DNA from 2 places in the Mycolicibacterium sp. XJ870 genome. Region 1 is predicted to be linked to the other one. Evidence: predicted binding sites of a transcription regulator. Region 1 holds the regulator's gene; the other holds the start of a gene.

Region 1 (7,768 bases):
TGCCGCGGGCTTCGGATCTGATCAAGTCAGTCTGGTCCGGCTCACCGAATTGCCGGTCGGCATGCCTGTCGCCGTGGTGGTTCGCCAGCTCACCGAGCATGTCCAGGGCGACACCGAACTCATCGGTCGGCTCAAGGATGCCGGTGTGGTCCCCAATGCGAGGGTCACCGTGGAGGCCAACGACCACGGTGGCGTCATGATCCTGATCCCCGGTCACGAGCAGGTCGAGCTGCCGCACCACATGGCCCACGCCGTCAAGGTCGAGAAGGTCTGAGACGGGGGGCCGGCGCTACGCGCCGGCCTTGCGCGCGCCGCCCCCGAACGTCTGTCTCGGTGGTAACCGCACCCCGAGCCGTTCAGCCTGCCGGTACCCGCTGAGGGCGAGTTCGCGGATCTGATCCGGCCGCATCCCCGACTGCAGGGCCTGATCGAGCATGCCTGCCATCCGATGTTCCGGATCGCAGCGCAGCGCCGCGTCCAGCGATATCCCGGCCAGCGGCCCGTCACCGCGGACGTACGCCGAGAATGCCAACAGTGCGAGCGCCTCTGCCCGCCAGGGTGGCGGCAAGGCGCGCGCGACTGCGACCCACAGGGACTCGGCCGGGCCGGCCCCGTCCCCGACGGCCAGTGCGTACAGCGTGTCGCGAACCCGTGGATCGGTCAGGGCGACCGCCAGTTTCGCCAACTGGATATCTGTCGGCACCTCGCCGGCGGCCAGCTGCGCAGCCGCCGTGATCGCCATCTCGACATCCGCACGGGCCTGCGCCTTCCGACGCGGTCCGGACGACGACGGCAGGCCGGCGATCACCGCCGCGATCTGCTCACCGCGGATCTCGTCGGCCTCGACGATCTGCTGCAGTTCGGCGCGCCGCCGGTAGAGCCGACGGCCGTCGAGCACCGCCGCCACAGCCAACGGTGAGGCGGTGGGATCCTCGACCGTGCCGTGGTTGCCACACCCGTCAGCGCAGTGCCAGCGCCCACCGGCGGCCACCCTGTCCACCACGTGTGCAGCCGACAGTTCGATGCCGTGAGCCGCCAGCGCATCGGCCACGGCGGCGGCCAGGTCCGCGTAGTCGTCCTGGCACTGCAGGCAGTCTGCGCCATTCTCGTCGACGATGACCGCGACCGCCGAGTGTGGCGCCGCGGCGGCGGCAACCTCGGCAAGGTGATCAACCCCCTCGACCATCGCCAATGAAAGGTCAACGCGCATAACGCACCCCAGATGCCCGGCATCGAAGGTCACCAAGACCAGGGATTCCTCGGGGACGAAGCCCAGGACCGCGGGCAGCGCGGCGATCAACGAACCTGGATGACCGACGGGGTAATCGGGTATGTGCGGTGAAGGTGTCATGGCCTGACCGTGGCAGCCGGCTCCGTCGCCGCCGGCCGGCCGGACCACCCGAACTCGGGCGCCTGTGGACGAATTGCGGATTGGGGATAACTGGTCGTGTGCGATCCGGTCAGCAGGAACAGCACGCGAGCGCGGACACGGTCCGCCGGAATGCCGCATGCCGGCTACCGCGTTCGAACGACATGCGGGGCGGCGCGAGCCCGCGCAACGCGAATGCGCGACACTAGGTGGTACGGACGGTACGAGGTTCCAGCGGTGCACGGACCCGGCCGCCGTGACGAGGAGACGGAGTGAATGGCCGACAGCAACGAAAACCCGGAACAGCGCTACCAACCCGACCAGAGCGGCATGTACGAGCTTGAGTTCCCCGCACCGCAGTTGACGTCGACGGATGGCCGCGGTCCGGTGCTCATCCACGCGTTGGAGGGTTTCTCCGACGCCGGCCACGCGATCCGGCTCGCCGCCGAGCACCTCAAGGACACCCTCGACACGGAACTGGTGGCGTCGTTCGCGATCGACGAACTGCTCGACTACCGCTCGCGCCGGCCATTGATGACCTTCAAGACCGATCACTTCACCGGCTACGACGAACCCGAGCTCAACTTGTACGCGTTGCATGACAGCGTCGGCACGCCGTTTTTGCTACTCGCCGGACTGGAACCGGATCTGCGGTGGGAACGGTTCATCACCGCGGTACGGCTGCTTGCCGAGCAACTCGCGGTACGCCAGGTGATCGGTCTCGGCACCATCCCGATGGCGGTGCCGCACACTCGACCGATCACGTTGACCGCGCACGCGAACAACAAGGAACTCATCACCGAGCACACACCGTGGGTCGGCGAGGTTCAGGTTCCGGCCAGCGTGTCCAACCTGCTCGAATTCCGGATGGCGCAACACGGTCACGAGGTGGTCGGCTTCACCGTTCACGTGCCGCATTACCTGGCGCAGACGGCGTATCCGCCGGCCGCAGAGGCGCTGCTGGGCGAGGTGGCAAGGACCGGTTCGCTGCAACTGCCCCTGGCCGCACTGTCCGAGGCCGGAGCCGAGGTGTACGCCAAGATCAACGAGCAGGTGGAGGCGAGCGCCGAAGTCGCACAAGTGGTGACCGCGCTCGAGCGACAGTACGATGCTTTCGTTGCCGCACAGGAGAATCGGTCTCTGCTCGCGCGGGACGAGGACCTGCCCAGCGGCGACGAACTGGGTGCGGAGTTCGAACGGTTCCTCGCCCAGCAGACTGGTGAGAAATTCAAGGACGACAGGTACAAGGACGGACACGGGGATGGGTTTGGGGATGGATTCCCCAATGGCGACAACCATTCATAGGAGCCCGAAGCTGGGCTGAGGGCGAGGTTGACGAGCATGACCGAGCGGAAACCGAATCTGCGATCCGTGCGGGAACTCGCCCCGGTACTCCAGTTCCGCACGATCCACGGGTACCGCCGCGCCTTTCGCATGGCGGGATCGGGTCCGGCGATTCTGCTGATCCACGGTATCGGCGACAACTCGACCACCTGGCACACCGTGCAGTCCGCGCTGGCGCAGCGGTTCACCGTGATCGCCCCCGACCTGCTCGGTCATGGCCGCTCGGACAAGCCGCGGGCGGACTATTCCGTCGCCGCCTACGCAAACGGTATGCGTGATCTGCTCAGCGTTCTCGACATCGACCGGGTGACCGTGATCGGTCATTCGCTCGGCGGCGGAGTGGCGATGCAATTCGCCTACCAGTTCCCCCAACTCGTCGACCGGCTGATTCTCGTCGGCGCGGGCGGTGTCACCAAAGACGTCAACGTCGCACTGCGCATTGCCTCACTGCCCATGGGCAGTGAGGCGCTCGCCCTGCTGCGATTGCCTCTGCTGTTGCCCGCGATGCAAGTGCTCGGCCGCGCCGCGGGCACCTTGTTCGGGTCGACCGGCGTCGGTCGCGACATTCCCGACATGCTGCGCATCCTGGCCGACTTGCCGGAGCCGACCGCGTCGTCGGCGTTCGCCCGCACCCTGCGGGCTGTGGTCGACTGGCGCGGCCAGGTGGTGACCATGCTGGACCGCTGTTACCTGACCGAATCCGTTCCCGTGCAATTGATCTGGGGCGCATCAGATTCAGTGATCCCAGTCGGCCACGCCAGGATGGCACACTCGGCAATGCCCGGTTCCCAGTTGGAGATCTTCGAGGGATCCGGGCATTTCCCGTTCCATGACGACCCGGACCGCTTCGTCGAGGTGGTGGAGCGGTTCATCGACTCCACCGAGCCCGCGGTCTACGATCAGGACCTCCTCCGCGACCTGCTGCGCAGCGGGATCAGGGATTCCACGATGACAGGCCCACTCGACACCCAGGTTGCCGTACTCGAAGCGATGGGCGGCGACGAGCGCAGCGCCACCTGACGGCGCACCAAACCTGCACGCTTGACCGTGGCGCCACGCCACCACGACGTAGCATCGGTCTATGGCCATCGATGTGACCGTGTTGCGTGTTTTCACCGATTCCGACGGCAAGTTCGGCAATCCACTCGGCGTAGTCGACGCCGGCACGGTGGCGCCCACCGATCGGCAGCGGATCGCCGCTGAATTAGGTTACAGCGAAACCATATTCATCGATCTGCCACAGCCGGGTGGCACCACCGCGCACGCCCACATCTTCACCCCGGCAACCGAACTTCCGTTCGCCGGGCATCCCACGGTCGGCGCATCGTGGTGGCTGCGCGAGACCGGCCTGCCGGTCAAGACGCTGCAGGTGCCCGCCGGAATCGTGCAGGTCTCCTACGACGGTGATCTCACCACGATCAGCGCCCGATCGGAGTGGGCGCCGGAACTGCAGATCCACCGACTGGACTCTGCCGAGGATGTGCTGGCAGCCGAGCTCAATGACTATGACGAAGACGTCGAGACCTACCTATGGGCGTGGATCGATCAGGACAAGGGAGTGCTGCGGTCCCGGGTGTTCGCCGCGAACCTGGGCATCGCTGAGGACGAGGCCACAGGCTCCGCTGCTGTCCGGATGACCGACTACCTGAGTCGTGACCTGACGGTCATCCAGGGCGAGGGGTCGGTGATCCACACGCAATGGAGCGCGGAAGGCTGGGTTCGAGTCGCAGGCCGCGTGGTCAGCGACGGCACCACGCAGATCGAGTGAGTCCCGGGCTCGGACGCCAGGAGGGCGCTAGCCGCGGTGCGCCCGGAGCGCCTCGATCTCGCGTTCGAAGTCCTCTGCCGACGAAAACGACCGATAGACCGACGCGAAGCGCAGGTAAGCGACCTCGTCCAGTTCGCGTAGGGGCCCCAGAATCGCCAGGCCGACCTCATGGCTCGGAATCTCTGGCGTCCCAAGCCCGCGCACGGCGTCTTCGACCTTCTGCGCCAGCATGTTCAAGGCATCGTCGTCGACCTGCCGGCCCTGACAGGCACGCCGCACGCCGCGAATCACCTTCTCCCGGCTGAACGGCTCGGTGACCCCGCTGCGCTTGACGACTGCCAGCACCGCCGTTTCCACAGTGGTGAATCGCCTGCCGCATTCCGGGCACGAGCGCCGCCGGCGGATCGCCTGGCCCTCGTCGGTCTCCCTGGAATCGACCACCCGGGAGTCGGGATGGCGGCAGAACGGACAGTGCATCACCGCTCCTTCGTCACGCCGCCAGACAACTAGTTCGAGCGCCCTTGAGCGTACCCGCGCGGCCCCCGGCCGACTCACCGCCGGGTCCGGTGACGCATACGTCACCACGCCTCCATCGAGTCGCGCTGCCCGCGAGGGTGTTTCATCGGCCATGTCGCCCGTCAGCCGACCGGAGCGACCAGCGTCTGGCCGGCGTCCACGGCCGCGGACTCGAGCTGGTTGAGGTCACGGATCTGCTGCACCACCTGGGCGACGGGAGCATCAGGCGCTACCCGCCGGGCCACCTGCTGCAAAGTTTCCCCCGACTGGACCTGCACCACGGCGAGCTCGGTCGGCATCTGCTCCGCGGAACCCATCACGCCGCCGAACTGCGCAACGAGCCCGAGCCACACCGTGATCGCGGCGGCAACCAGGGCCAACATCACCGTGGTGGCGGGCGTGATGGGACGGCGGCGATGCGACGCACGAGACATCAGCACCCCGGTTCCGTGATGGCGGACGGCGCCTCCGGCCGGCCGCACCGGACCGCCCGGCCGGTGGATCGGCCGCGCTCGGCGAGCCGGCAGGCTTTCCCGTTGCGGGGTGGTCCTGACGCTGCGGTAACGGCGTTCGGTGGGGATGTCGAGGGTGGCCATGTGACTGCCTTTCAGTCCGACGTGTTCGCTCCTGTGTTCGAATATAGTCGCTCACATGTTCGATTAATAGAACGTGTGATCGAACTGTTGCAAACGATAGAACGGGGTACCGACAAACTCCGGCCCCGCTTCATTCCGCGCTCCGACGCACTGCCGCCCCACCGACACGCGCGACACGCATGTCGAACACATGTTTGATTATTGCCGATTCGGCGACTAGATTCGGCGACATGAGCGACGACAGCAGCGACATCACGGACGGCGGTACCGACAGCCCGGCCGAGACGGCGGGCGCTGGTCGGAGCCGCGCACCCGACAGCGGCCTCACCGAGCGTCAGCGCACGATTCTCGACGTCATCCGCGCGTCAGTTTCCAGTCGCGGCTACCCGCCGAGCATCCGGGAGATCGGTGATGCTGTCGGGCTGACCTCGACGTCATCGGTGGCCCATCAGTTGCGCACGCTCGAGCGCAAGGGCTACCTGCGCCGGGATCCGAACCGACCGCGTGCCGTCGATGTGCGGACCGCCGACGATCCGGCAGTCGCGCCACTGGTGTCCACCGACGTGGCGGGGTCCGACGCGCTGCCCGAGCCCACGTTCGTCCCGGTCCTGGGCCGCATCGCCGCCGGCGGGCCGATCCTGGCCGAGGAGGCTGTCGAGGACGTCTTTCCGTTGCCCCGCGAACTCGTCGGAGAGGGTTCGCTGTTCCTGCTCAAGGTCGTCGGCGACTCGATGGTCGACGCAGCCATCTGCGATGGCGACTGGGTCGTGGTGCGTCAGCAGAATGTGGCCGACAACGGCGACATCGTCGCGGCGATGATCGACGGTGAAGCGACCGTCAAAACGTTCAAGCGCACGCGCGGTCAAGTGTGGCTCATGCCGCACAATCCCGTGTACGACCCCATTCCTGGCAATGACGCCGCAGTGCTCGGCAAGGTCGTGACCGTCATACGCAAGATCTGAGAACTCAGTCCGCGCGCACAAATCCGTTCGTCCGGGCGAATTCTTCACTGGCAAACCAGATCTCGGCGATTGCGTCGTCGTACTGGCTGCTGTCCGGCGACCAGTACAGACCGGACTTCGTATCGGCTTTGATCGGGTACCCCTGCGGAGCACGTTGCGGGTCGTCCAGAGGTAGGTGGATCGCGGTGGTGCTGGGCACCTCATCCATCTCGATCGCCGCGTGCCGACCGCTGTGGGCTTCACTGTTGCGAAGGTCCGCTTCGGTCACCACGCGAGTTGGCGCGGTGTCGACGTTGTCAGGGTTGTACTGCCCACCGAAGCCGACCGCTGTGGTGGGAGCGGTCAGTAGCTCCTGCTCCTGGCCCTCCTCGAGGTCGTCTTCATCGAGATCTGCCTCGTCGTCGAGTCGATCCTGGTCGTCGCGAACGCCGTCATCGTCGAGCTCACCGATGTCTTCGACGTCTGCATCGTCGAGGTCGTCCGCCTCGTCGTAGCTGTCGAAGTCCTCGTCATCCCTGACGGCGAGCTCGGAAGCCTCTTCGGAGGGTTCGTCCTCATCGTCGGTCGGCCTGTCGAAACCACCCGGCGCGGCCCAGCGACTCACCGGCATGGCGGCATCCGTGGGCCCGTCGAACGGTGATCCGCCGGTGGCGGCGGGTTCGGAGTACGGCTCGGTGAAACGCGTCGTGGCTTCCTCGGCGTACGCGTCGTCCTGGTAGCGGCCCGCCTCGTACCGGCCCTGCTCATAGCGGCCCTCGCCGTATTCGCGTTCGGGATACCGATCGCCCTCCAACCGATCGTCGGGCGTTTCGTCGTCATAGCGCTCGTCAAATGGATCGTGGTCGAATCCATCGCGGCCGCGACGCCGATGCCACAGCGCCGCACCGATTATCAGCGCCGCGATCAACAGCACGGGGACCAGCGCCAGTAGCCACCACCAGTTCCAGTGCCACGAGAACGGCTTTGCCTCGTCGCTCTGGGAAGCCGGCGGACCAGCGGGTGCCGGTGTCTGCTCCAACCCCGGAATCTGCAGCCCCGACAGCTCGGTGGCAAGGCTCGGTGGCTCGGTGGTGAACGTGTTGTCCGAGCGGTCCCACGAGATCGCTCCCCCACTGAACCGCTGGGTGACGACGCTTCCGTCCTCGGTCTGATCCGCCATCGGTGCGCCGAGCGTGCCATTGGCTCCGCCGAGCTTGTCCCAGGCGGCGTTCAT
Region 2 (7,768 bases), on a different contig from region 1:
GCGCTGCCCTTTCCTGACCGCACGTTCGACGCAGTGTGTGCCTGGTACTCGATCATTCATACGCCGACCGATCGACTCCCCCAGCTTTTCGAGGGTTTCAGCAGAGTGCTGACCGACCCGGGCTGGCTGTTGCTGGCCTTCCAAACTGACGCGCCCCCTTCGGTTTACGATGAAGCATTCGGTCGTCAGGTGGACATGACCTTCTTGCGGCACGATACATCCGCGGTGTGCGATGCCCTGCACACCGCCGGGTTCACCGTGTACGCAACAGCGAGGCGTGAGCGCCAAGAGCAGCTCAACGAGATCACCGCTCAAGCCTTCGTCATCGCACACCGGACGGCGTATCAGGTTGGTTGACAGTCGGTTTCGCCGTCGTCCTTGTTGGGTTCGGTGAGGTAGGTCTGCGGGTGATGGTAGTTGTTGATGCGGGATTGGCCGATGTCCAGCAGGGGTGGCGGGATCCATTCACAGCGCCCGTTGTGGGTGATGCGGGTGGTCCACTTGCCGGGCCCGACCAGACGCTGATCCGGCCCACACCCCAGGGCAAGTTCAGTGATATCGGTCAGCCCACCCTTGGCGAAATCGGTATCGGCATGATGGGCCTGACACTGATAACCACCCGCAGTACACCCCGGCCGCGTACAGCCCCGATCCCGCGCGAACAACAACAACCGCTGCCCCGGGGTGGCGATCCGTTTGGTCCGACCGAAATACAACGGCACATTCGACGCCGCGTCGAACACCGCCAGATAATGCCAGGCGTGGGCGGCCAGCTTGATGACGTCGGGGATCGGCAGTTTCGATCCGCCGGCGGTGACCGCGATCCCCGCCCCGGCTTCCAGTTCCTGCAGGGTGGTGGTGACGATGATCGACACCGGCAACCCGTTGTGCTGCCCCAACTCCCCCGACATCAACGCATGACGCCCCACCGCCAGAAACGCATCATGAGTGCGCTGCGGGATGCTGCGGGTATCGGCCTGGATGGCTTCCTCGGACGGCACCCCACTGATGCAGGGGGTTTCATCGTCGGGGTTGCACATCCCGGGCGCGGCGTATTTGGCGCGGGCCGGTTCCCACGTCGCACGAAACTCCGGGGTCACCCACCCCGACACCTTCGACAACCCATCGGGCTGCTGCGGATGAAACGTCAGGCCCCGCTTGCGCTCAACCGGAACATCGATCGGCTTGTCGCCATCCTGATCCAACAAATACAACGCCTCATTGACCGTCTGACCCAGCGTCTCCGGGGTTTCGCGGGCGGCGACCGCCACCAACTTCTCCTCAAACCGCTCCCGGCGTTGCTGGTCGACCCAGTCCGGGCATTTGGTGAAAAACTTCTCCAACTCCTCCACATGATCGGGGGTCACCCAACCCCCCGCCTGCGCCGCCGCGGTCGCCGCACGCCGCGGCGCCAGCACCTCACCGGTCACCGACGTCCGCGGGCCCAGGTTGATCGCATCGCGAAACCGCCGCCGCGCCTCATCCCCGGAAATCCGCAACCGGATCCGCATCACCTCCGGCCAGGACTTCGCCCCGATCACCGCCGGGGTGGTCTGCTCGGCCAACGCCGCGATCGCCGCATGCTCGACCACCGGCACCACATTGCGCACATCCTGAACCCCGGCACACACCTGAAGCAGATCGGCCGCCGACAACGACCCCCACGGCAGGCCCCGCACACCCTCTATCGCTGCGCTCAACGCGGCGAGCCTGGCAGCCACCGTGGAATCCATGCATCGAACACTAGTTCGAACTACTGACAGAATGCGCGGGAAACTCGCGAGCGTGCGCAAAATGCCGCTCCCACACGGCATGTCGACCAACAGACACGCACGCTCGCCGGAGAAGGTCACCGGAGAAAGTAGCAAGAGAAAGTTGCTTCTGGCCCAGGTCGACCGGCCCGCTCCGGCCGGAGCCGTACGCTGGCGATGTGGTTGACCTCCGTCCCGACCTCCATCCCGGCATAGCCGTCCTGGCTCCCCTGCTGGGCACGTGGGCGGGCCCCGGCGCCGGTGAGTACCCGACGATCGAGCCGTTCGACTATCTCGAGGAGATCACCTTCGGCCACGTCGGCAAGCCGTTCTTGAGCTACAGCCAACGCACCAAAGCCCGCGACGACGGCAGACCCCTGCACGCCGAGGCCGGATACCTCCGGGTGCCGGCTCCAGATCGGGCCGAATGGGTGCTGGCGCATCCGACCGGCATCACAGAGATTCAGGAAGGCACTCTGACGGCCGACGGAGACAGCATCGCGATGGAGCTGACGGCGACCACGATCGGCCTCACCGGGACAGCCAAGAACGTGACTGCGCTGGCCCGCTCGATCAGGGTGGTGGGCGACGAGTTGACCTACACCGTGCGGATGGGTGCGGTCGGGCAACCGCTGCAACACCACCTGGCCGCGACGCTGCACAGGAAGCAGGCATGAACCAAATATGAGCACTGACGGCACGATCGCCGTCCCCGCTGATCTCGACGCGGTAACCGCGATCGGCGACGAGGACCACTCGGGCATCGACCCCTATTCGATCGAGCGGATCTGGCAATCGGTGCGGTACTGGTACCGCGCCGGCATGCACCCGGCCATCCAGGTGTGCCTGCGGCACAACGGGAAGGTTGTGCTGAACCGTGCGATCGGACACGGCTGGGGCAACGGTCCCGACGACCCGCCGGACGCCGAAAAGATCCCCGTCACAACGGAAACCCCGTTCTGCGTGTATTCGGCGGCCAAGGCGATCAGCTCGACTGTGGTGCACATGCTCGTCGAGCGTGGGCATTTCTCCCTGGACGACCGCGTCTGTGATTACCTGCCCAGCTACACCAGCCACGGCAAGGATCGCACCACCATCCGGCATGTGATGACGCACAGCGCCGGCGTACCGATCCACACCGGACCGCGCCCGGACGTCACACGAGTCAACGACAGCGCGTACACCCGTGAGCAACTGGCCGCACTGAAGCCGGTGTACCGGCCCGGGCTGGTGCACATCTACCACGGGCTGACGTGGGGACCGCTCATCCGGGAGATCGTCTCGGCGGCCACCGGCCGCAGCATCCGCGACATCCTGGCCGAGGAGATCCTCGACCCGCTCAAGTTCCGGTGGACCAATTACGGCGTTACGCCAGAAGAGGTTCCGTTGGTCGCGCCGAGCCATGTCACCGGCAAGCCACTGCCTGCGCCGATCGCAGCGGCCTTCCGGGCCGCGGTGGGCGGCACCCCTGACCGGATCATCCCGCTCAGCAACACTCCGCTGTTCCTGACCAGCGTCGTGCCATCGTCAAGCACCGTATCGAATGCCGAAGAAATGTCTAGATTCGCCGAAATCCTGCGCCGCGGAGGCGAACTCGACGGCGTTCGCATCATGACCCCCGAAACCCTGCGCGCTGCAACCACCCCGCGCCGCAGGATGCGGCCGGACGTCGCGACCGGCCTCAAGCCGATGCGCTGGGGCACCGGTTACATGCTGGGGGGCAAACGCTTTGGGCCGTTCGGCCGCAACACGCCCTCGGCATTCGGCCACACCGGGCTGGTGGATATCGCAGTGTGGGCCGATCCCGCACGCAGCCTGTCCGCCGCAATCGTCAGCAGCGGCAAGCCCGGCGCCCACCGCGAGGCCAACCGCTACCCCGCGGTGCTCAACCGCATCGCGGCCGAGATCAACTGAATCAGCGCAGCTTCTCGCCGTAGACCCGCTCGACCGTAAGGGCCATCAAAACCCGGCGATCGGACACCATGACCGATCGGTACTCGTCCCAGTCGGGGTGTTCGCCGGCAGCCTTGCGGTAGTAGTCGACGAGCGCCTCGACCTCGGGGCCGTGCGGGTCGGCGCCGGGCCCGGTCAGCGTCACCGGACCTTCGGCGGTGGCCCATGCCCAGCCGTCGGCACTGGTCACCTCGAGCGCGGCGCGCGGGTCGCGACGCAGGTTCACGGTCTTGGCGCGCCCCTCGGTCATCGACACGTAGATGACGTCGGACGCCGGGTCGTATGAGGGCGTCACCGGCGACAGCTGCGGGACCCCGTTGGCTTTAATGGTGGCGAGTATGCCCAGCCGGGCCTCGGCCAGCAGCGAGCGCGGATCGAATGAGGTGGCAGTCACATGTGTGGGCAACTCTCGACAGTGGGCCGCTATTCCGAACGGAGTCGACGATGACTGACGAACCCATCCGCGACGACCTCGCGGAGATGTTGCGGCGCCGGGCGTTGACGCAGGACGCGGCCCGCCCGGATGCGGTAGCGCGCAGACATGCCGCCCACGGCAGAACCGCGCGCGAGAACATCGCCGACTTGATCGACCCGGAATCGTTCGTCGAATACGGCCGGTTCGCCATCGCGGCGCAGCGGCGACGCCGCGACGAGACAGACCTGATCGAACGCACCCCGGCCGACGGCCTGGTGGCGGGCACCGCGCGCATCGACGGCCACGCCTGCGCGGTGCTGTCGTACGACTACACGGTGCTGGCAGGGACCCAGGGCGCGCTGGGTCACCGCAAGAAGGACCGGCTGTTCGAGATCATCGAACAGCTGCGGCTGCCCACGGTGTTCTTCGCCGAGGGTGGCGGTGGCCGCCCGGGCGACACCGACTATCCGACGGTGTCCTCCCTGGAGGTGCGTGCCTTCAAGTTGTGGGCCGCGTTGTCGGGCGTGGTGCCGCGGATCGCCGTGGTCAAGGGCCGTTGTTTCGCCGGCAATGCGGTGATCGCCGGGGCCGCCGACCTGATCGTCGCCACCGAGGACACCTCGATCGGCATGGGCGGGCCGGCGATGATCGCCGGTGGCGGGCTGGGCGATGTGGCACCTGACGACGTCGGACCGATCTCGGTGCAGGCGCCCAACGGTGTGGTCGACGTGGTCGTGCCAGGCGAGGCAGAGGCCGTCGCCGTGACCAGGGAGCTGCTCGGCTACTTCCACGGACCCACCGAGTCGGGTCGTCAATCGGATCAAACCGCCTTGCGCACAATGGTTCCCGAGCGTGCCCGGCGCGCCTACCACGTCGGGCCGATCATCGAGACCCTTGCCGACGCGGAGTCCGTCACGTTCCTGCGGGAGAAATTCGCACCCGAAATGGTGACGGCACTGGCTCATATCGATGGTCGGCCCGTCGGGATCATCGCGAACAACACCAGAGTCATGGCCGGAGCGATCACAGCCGCCGCATCGGACAAGGCCGCGCGCTTCCTGCAGTTGTGCGACGCGTTCGGGCTGCAGGTGGTCTCGCTCGTCGACTGCCCTGGCTACATGGTCGGCCCGGCCGCCGAGGCCGAGGCCCTGGTGCGCCGCGGGTCGCGCTTGCTGGTGGCAGGCGCGACGCTCAGCGTGCCTTTGGTGGCGGTGATCCTGCGGCGCGGCTATGGGCTTGGCGCACAGGCGATGTGCGGTGGAAGCCTGCACGAACCGTTGCTCACGGTGGCATGGCCGGGTGCGCATCTGGGGCCGATGGGATTGGAAGGTGCGGTCCGGTTGGGCATGCGTAAGGAGCTCGAGACGATCGCGGACGACGACGCCCGCGAGGAAGCCGTTCGCGACGCCACCGCGGCTGCCGAGGAGAACGCCAAGGCGCTCAATTCTGCGGCGCTGTTCGAGATCGACGACGTGATCGACCCGGCGGAGACCCGCTCGTTGATCGCCGCGACCCTGGCCGCAGCCGCGCAGCACGAAAGGCCTCGCCCCAGGCGGTTTGTCGATACGTGGTGATCACAGCTCGAGGTACATGACGTGCAGTCCAACCGGGCCGTGCGTACGGGAGCGGTAGGCCTTGGGGATTGTGCCGACGATTCGGAACCCGAAGTCCTGCCACAGCGCCACAGCTCGCACATTCGTCTCCACCACGGCATTGAACTGGATTGCTGCGTAACCGTTTTCGAGATGCCAATCGATAACCCACTGCGCCATGGCCCGCCCAACCCCGCGAGCCGTCGCATCCGGATCGACCATGAAGCTCGCCGTGCCGACGTGATCACCACGGCCGGGCTTGTTCGGGCCCATCCTGGCCGTACCGACAATTGCGTCGTCGACCACTGCCACGATCGTGTGGCCCGGCGGCGGCGCCAGCCACACCTCTGCGATCTGCGCGTCGGTCAGGTCTTCGGGATAGGTGTAGCTTTCGCCGTCGGCCACTATGGCCCGGAAGAACGGCGCGATCTCAGCGATGTCATCGGTCGTAGCGGCGCGGATCTCCACGCTGTGACCCTATGACGACCGTTGACTACACAGCGTAGTAGACGTAGCGTCCGCAGTATGCGGCAGTGGAGTTTTGCGCAGTGGGGGCTGCTGGTCATCTCGCTGTTTCACGTGATCCAGGCGATCGTCGGGTACATCGCCGAGCCCAGCTTCGAGACGGGCCCCGACGCGCCGACCGTGCAGATCTTCGGGATGGATTACAACGGCTGGCACGCGGTGGCAGGCCTTGCGCTGTTCGGTCCGGGGCTGGTGTTGTGCTGGCGCAAGTCATGGTCGGTGCTCTACCTGATGCTGGCCGCGGTCGCCGGCGCCGTGCCTGGAATCTGGGCCTTCTTCTCGAACCAGGTCGCATACATCTTTGCCTTCCCGAACAACATCACCGACGCGGTGGTGCATCTGGTTACCGCCGCGGTGATGCTGGCGATCGCGGCAATCCAGGTCCGTCGCGACGGAGGGCTGCGAAACTCGTTAGCCGAGCTACGCCCGCGACGGTGATGGCAAGCGGTTAGCTGGCCACTTCTCCCGATAACAATTCGGTCACCGTGCAGATCACGATCAATTAAGGGTGACCGCCGGAATCTGAGAGTTTTCAAGATCATCCGTCGGATATCGGTGATATTGAGTCCCAATTCACTGCCCTAGGACGTAACGCTGCTCCGCAGGTAGCGAGGCCGTCGAGCGGTTGGCGTTTTGCTCCGCACGGACGCGGTTACGGTCGATTCAGGCGGGGAAACAGCGACCGAAATCGCGACCCATTCAAATCCGAAGGAAATGATCATGAAATACACTGGTATCACTGCGCGCCGTGGAATCGCCGGCGCCTGCGCTTCCGGTCTCATCGGGGGCGTCGCCGCAGCAATCATCGGCGCACCGGCGGCGAGCGCTGCGCCGGACTGCAGCGCAAGCGGGCTGGCTAACACCGTCAGCTCGACCACCGGTGCTGCCCGGGCGTACCTCGACACCCACCCGGGTGCCAATCAGGCGGTCACCGCTGCGATGACGCAGCCACGTGCGCAGGCGTCGGAGACCCTGCGTGGGTACTTCACCGCCAACCCGGCGGAGTACTACGACCTGCGGGGCATCTTGGCGCCCATCGGCGATACACAGCGCGAATGCAACGTGACGGCGCTGTCACCGGAACTGTCCTCGGCTTACAACGAGTTCATGGCCGGCTGATCGAGTAACGGACCGCCGCCACGGCAAGTGCCATGGCGGCGGTCGTCTCGACTACCGGCTTGTCGTAGCCGGAACCGCCCGTCATACCGTCTAGGAATGGCGAACAGGTTGCAAGGTTTCCGGCGGCGATCCGTTGCCGGCCGTCCGCGGACCCGCACTCGTAAGACCAGCCCGTCACCGCTGGAACCGGAATGGACACCGGAACCGGCGCGCTATGGCGTCGGCGTGCACCGCAACGTCGCGATACCGACCTCCGACGGCACCGTTTTGCGGGCCGACGTCCACTACCCGACCGACCCGTCTGGCGCCCCCGCGGCCGGACCGTTCCCGGTACTGCTGTCCATCACGCCGTACGGAAAGAAGGCCCCGCCACCGGCCGCGCAGATCGGCGGTGGCGCCACCCCGTACCTGAT

The links. The regulator LexA, encoded in region 1, represses DNA repair genes until DNA is damaged. The targets are predictions, from matches to a motif close to CGAACANNTGTTCG.
Region 2: ABQF30_RS13220 (HNH endonuclease signature motif containing protein) is a predicted target of LexA. The motif match lies at 1,738-1,751, and genes of this name have one in related genera.

The regions. Positions count from the first base shown of each region.
Region 1 is NZ_JBEFTI010000001.1:1,612,814-1,620,581, reverse strand. It holds gene ABQF30_RS08095 (iron-dependent transcriptional repressor DtxR) at 1-274, shown strand, start outside; gene ABQF30_RS08090 (DUF4192 domain-containing protein) at 290-1,351, opposite strand; gene ABQF30_RS08085 (proteasome assembly chaperone family protein) at 1,646-2,674, shown strand; gene ABQF30_RS08080 (alpha/beta fold hydrolase) at 2,711-3,733, shown strand; gene ABQF30_RS08075 (PhzF family protein) at 3,795-4,481, shown strand; gene nrdR (transcriptional regulator NrdR) at 4,509-4,958, opposite strand; gene ABQF30_RS08065 (LysM peptidoglycan-binding domain-containing protein) at 5,120-5,593, opposite strand; gene lexA (transcriptional repressor LexA) at 5,824-6,555, shown strand; gene ABQF30_RS08055 (LGFP repeat-containing protein) at 6,560-7,768, opposite strand, start outside.
Region 2 is NZ_JBEFTI010000002.1:367,627-375,394, forward strand. It holds gene ABQF30_RS13215 (class I SAM-dependent methyltransferase) at 1-357, shown strand, start outside; gene ABQF30_RS13220 (HNH endonuclease signature motif containing protein) at 345-1,733, opposite strand; gene ABQF30_RS13225 (peroxynitrite isomerase) at 1,931-2,428, shown strand; gene lipE (lipase LipE) at 2,436-3,665, shown strand; gene ABQF30_RS13235 (PPOX class F420-dependent oxidoreductase) at 3,667-4,098, opposite strand; gene ABQF30_RS13240 (acyl-CoA carboxylase subunit beta) at 4,149-5,693, shown strand; gene ABQF30_RS13245 (GNAT family N-acetyltransferase) at 5,694-6,179, opposite strand; gene ABQF30_RS13250 (DUF4383 domain-containing protein) at 6,237-6,674, shown strand; gene ABQF30_RS13255 (heme-binding protein) at 6,957-7,355, shown strand; gene ABQF30_RS13260 (CocE/NonD family hydrolase) at 7,452-7,768, shown strand, end outside.